2 regions of the Trichococcus sp. genome follow, and region 1 is predicted to be linked to the other one. Evidence: predicted binding sites of a transcription regulator. Region 1 holds the regulator's gene; the other holds the start of a gene.
What was found. The regulator Rex, encoded in region 1, represses fermentation and respiration genes when NADH is low (regulators of the CRP and FNR family bind a similar motif). The targets are predictions, from matches to a motif close to TTGTGAANTANTTCACAA.
Positions count from the first base shown of each region.

Region 2: a site for Rex is predicted at 1,257-1,274, ahead of pflB (formate C-acetyltransferase). Genes of this name have one in related genera too.

Region 1 covers NZ_JBSQPW010000029.1:19,572-21,779, reverse strand. The annotation lists gene ACTCCX_RS09155 (ABC-F family ATP-binding cassette domain-containing protein) at 1-342, opposite strand, end outside; gene ACTCCX_RS09150 (redox-sensing transcriptional repressor Rex) at 691-1,323, shown strand; gene ACTCCX_RS09145 (DUF4305 domain-containing protein) at 1,424-1,630, opposite strand; gene ACTCCX_RS09140 (lysostaphin resistance A-like protein) at 1,672-2,208, opposite strand, start outside.
Region 2 covers NZ_JBSQPW010000007.1:2,471-4,678, reverse strand. The annotation lists gene pflB (formate C-acetyltransferase) at 1-1,231, opposite strand, end outside; gene ACTCCX_RS02910 (MATE family efflux transporter) at 1,638-2,208, opposite strand, start outside.

The DNA.
Region 1 (2,208 bases):
GAGCAGGTCCGGATCGCCCAAAGCGAAAGCCGCTTGCTCAGCTTCCTTGCTCAATTGGATGAGCGGGGCAAAAATGGTCAACATTTCCTGCCATATTGTGTTGGAGGAATCGACCGCGCTGTGCTGATCCAAGTAGCCGATTGTAACATCCTTGCTCTTGGAAACAGAGCCTGCATCCGTCGCTTCGATACCTGCCAAAATCTTCAACAGGGTTGATTTTCCTGCTCCGTTTCGGCCGACGAGCGCAATGCGCGAATGGTCCTGAACTGTAATTTGAATATTGTCGAATAAGACGCTTGCCCCAAACAGGCGCGCCAAATTTTGTCCTTGCAGTAAAATCATATGTAGTGTCCTCTTTCTGAATGAATACTCGCAGTTATCCTTTCCATTTTATCACAGCAACCACTGATTCGATAGGGACAAGCAAAGTTATTGCTATATTCACGTAATTGTGCATGTGAAAAACATCTGTGGCTGCGCTTACGATTAGTAGTGTATTTCACATGTTGTTCAAATAAGGCTTCACAATCAAGTCCGGTTTCGAACAAATTAGTAGATTTTTCACAATCAGATGATATAATAGCTAATATAATATGAAAGTTTAAGTATGTGAACATACTTTTTAAAGTTTGTGCCAACTGGGCAAACAATATGAGGTACGAAATGAAGAGGAAAGAAGTGGAGAAAATAATGTCGACGAATGATATTCCAAAAGCTACGGCAAGGAGGTTGCCGATTTACCACCGCTATTTGCGTTTTTTGCATAACGCTGGTAAAAAACGTGTTTCATCCACTGAATTGAGCGAAGCAGTAAAAGTGGACAGCGCTACTATCCGCAGGGACTTTTCATATTTTGGTGCACTGGGCAAAAGGGGATACGGCTATGATGTCGAGTATTTGCTGGATTTCTTCAGTAAAACCTTGAACCAAGACCGTCTGACGAACGTGGCTTTGATTGGTGTAGGTAATTTGGGGCATGCCCTGTTGAACTACAACTTTCATGTCAGCAATAATGTGCGCATCAGTGCCGCATTTGACGTCAATGAAGGCATCGTCGGCAAAATCCTCAGCGGTGTACCTGTGTACCCGATGACGGATATGGTGGAGCAATTGCGCATCCAGCAGATTGATGTGGCCATTTTGACCGTTCCCCAAGAAGTGGCGCAGGATGCCACCAACCGACTGACCGAAGCGGGTGTTCGCGGCATCATGAACTTTACCCCGATCCGTCTTTCCGTTCCGGAAAATGTCCGCGTTCAGAATGTGGATTTGACGAATGAATTGCAGACGTTGATCTATTTCTTGGACAATGATATCGGCTGAGCAAAGTCGGCAGCCGAGTGGAAGAAAACGTAAAAAAGAAGGATGAGGGGACCTCAATCCTTCTTTTTTTTCAGGGCTGAACGAACCCGTTCAGCTTTTCTTAGTTTTTGTCGATGCTGTCCTTGATCTTCAGGTAGGCATTGAACATGCGCACGCCTTTCACGATATCACTTGTTGCGAACAGCACACTGATGATCGCCATGAATCCCCAGCCTGCAGTATTCACGGCATCGACTGCCAACGAGATGAAGAGGATTGCGAAAACGAATCGGATGATTACTTGAACTAATAGATTTTTTAAAGTCATGATATTCCTTTCTTTTTCCTAAATAGCGGGCAACGCGTGTCTTACGAAATGAGTTGGGACAGAATCGGCAAAGCGGATACGGCATTCATCAACGCATGCGCAATCATCGGAGCCGCTATGTTTCTTGTCCTGTAATAAAGGTAAGAGAACCATAGCCCCAGAGAGCCGTAAACCAAATAGTGCCCATCATTATGCGCAATCGCAAAAATCAAAGCGCTGATGGTGGCTGCGCCGACCATCCCGATTGCGTCAACCAGATGCGTGACAATCGCTTTTCGGAATACAAATTCCTCCATCACAGGTGCAAAGATGATAATGTTAAAAATAAAGAACGGGTAGCGGTTTGTCAAGTCCAGCAATACTTCGGTATTTTCGGAAACGACTGGCATTTTGAACAAAAGATACTCCACATTCATTGCAACGATCTGGATCAGGACTGCTCCCACGAAACCGAAGACTCCGGTCGTGAGCGTTCTTCCGATTGAGGCAGTCGGTTGATTCGTAAGACTATTTTGTGGGGTCCATTTTTTTCTGCTATTCCATGCTACCATAAGCACCGTTCCCAGGAAAGCGAAGAA
Region 2 (2,208 bases), on a different contig from region 1:
TTACGCAGCAAGCGATTGAAACGTCATTGCTTCCATAATAGTGACGCATAACATCGTCATTTTCATATTGGATAGCACTTGTATCAATACTTACTTTTGCACAGAAATCCTTGAATCCTTTAGGAAGTTTTTCATTCCACATCAAAGTCATGTTAGGTTCTGGTGCGTTACCCATATTATAGAGTGTTTGCAAGAATCTGAATGTATTTTTTGTCACTAATGAATTGTTGTCATCAAGCATACCTGCAAATGTCAATGTTGCCCATGTTGGATCTCCTGCAAATAAAGCTTCGTATTCCGGTGTTCTTAGTTGACGAACGATACGCACTTTCATTACCAAGTGGTCAATCAATTCTTGCGCTTCTTTTTCAGTCAAAGTACCTTCTTGGAGATCACGCTCGATATAGATATCCAGGAATTCTGCAATACGTCCTAAACCTTGTGCAGCACCATTGTCTTCTTTAACCATAGCCAAGAATCCCAGGTAAACCCATTGCACTGCTTCTTGTGCAGTTTCTGCCGGTCTGCTGATATCGAAGCCATAAATTTTGCCTAATTCAATCAGTTTGCCTAATGCACGATATTGCGTTGAAACTTCTTCACGCAAACGAATGTCTTCTTCAGTATACGTTTTTGCTTGCAATGCGTTCCAGTCGTTCAGTTTCTGTTTCTTCAAGTAATCAACACCGTACAATGCGATACGTCTGAAGTCTGGAATGATACGGCCGCGACCGTAAGCATCAGGCAATCCTGTAACGATCTTGTTGCGTCTGGCCATACGAATGTCGTCATCGTAAGCATCAAAAACGCCTTGGTTATGTGTTTTACGGTGTTCTGTATAAAACTCATCCAATTCTGGATCAAGCTCGTAACCGTAAGATTTTAATGCTGTTTCTGCCATACGGATACCACCGTAAACGTTCAAGCCGCGTTTCAATGGTTTTTCTGTTTGCAAACCAACGATTTTTTCCAGATCTTTGTTGATATATCCAGCCGGATGAGAAGTTATTGTACTGACAACAGAAGTGTCTGCATCCAAAACCCCGCCATTAGCGATTTCTTGTTTTTTAAGTTCTATGATCTCTTGCCATAACTCATTTGTCGCTTCTGTAGGTCCTTCCAGGAAACTGTCATCGCCAACATATTCTGTGTAGTTATCTTTGATGAATTCTTGAACATCAATACCTTCTTGCCATTTAGAACCTTTAAAGCCACGCCATGCATTACTCATAAGTTAATTCCTCCAATATAGAAGTTTGTTTTTATATTCACATTATACACTATCACGAATGCATTTGTAACAGTTATACTAATTTTTTCGAAAAAAAGATGCAAAAGCCGTCATAACAGGTTTTATCTGTTTCAGTTACACCCCCATTCTGTATCACTTGTTATATAACTGGCGGCGTTTTCACCTGACACCTATTTATTTTGTCAGGATTTCCCTGATGCAAACGAGAACAAATGCACATTTCCGTCTTTTCCATCGAGTGCCTACCAAACGTTTCTTCCGGACTTGCATCCAGCTTATTGATTCCCTTACTTTTGCGAATTATTCTGAATACCTAAAAACTCCTCGAACTAAACTGTTCAAGGAGTTTTTTCTCGAATAATCTCTGTAAAAGTGCTTTCATCCATCAGTCACGTTTCTCATAAGCAAGAGTGCTCTTTTCGGTTGCAGTCGCTAAATAGAGTGCAAATCCGGCGACAATCAGCTCGGAAAGCACAAACGCCGACCAGATGCCGGTCATCTGCCAGAGCTTGCTGAACAAGATTGCAAGCGGAACGATGACAGCCAGCCCCCTCAAGATCGAGATAACGAAGGCAGCGCGTGCCTTTTCGGTAGCGCTCAGGAACATTGCCGTCACGATGTTTATGCCGACAAAGAAAAAGCCCAGGAAATAGATTTTCATGCCTTCACCCGCCAATTGCGCGATTGCAGGATCATTCTCATTGTTGAAGAGGCTGATCAGTATGTCCGAATACGCAAAGGTGCCCACATAAATCAGTGCGGCTATCAGGACAGCCGTCATCAAAGCATAGCTTTTCACTTTTTTTACCAATTTCCACTTCTTCATCCCGTAGTATTTGCTGATGAGCGGTTGTACGCCTTGCCCCAGGCCGGTAAAAATCGCAACAGCCACAAAGGCAAGGTTCGCGACAATGCCATAAGCGGCAACGCCTCTGTTCCCCTCGAGCCCAACAATC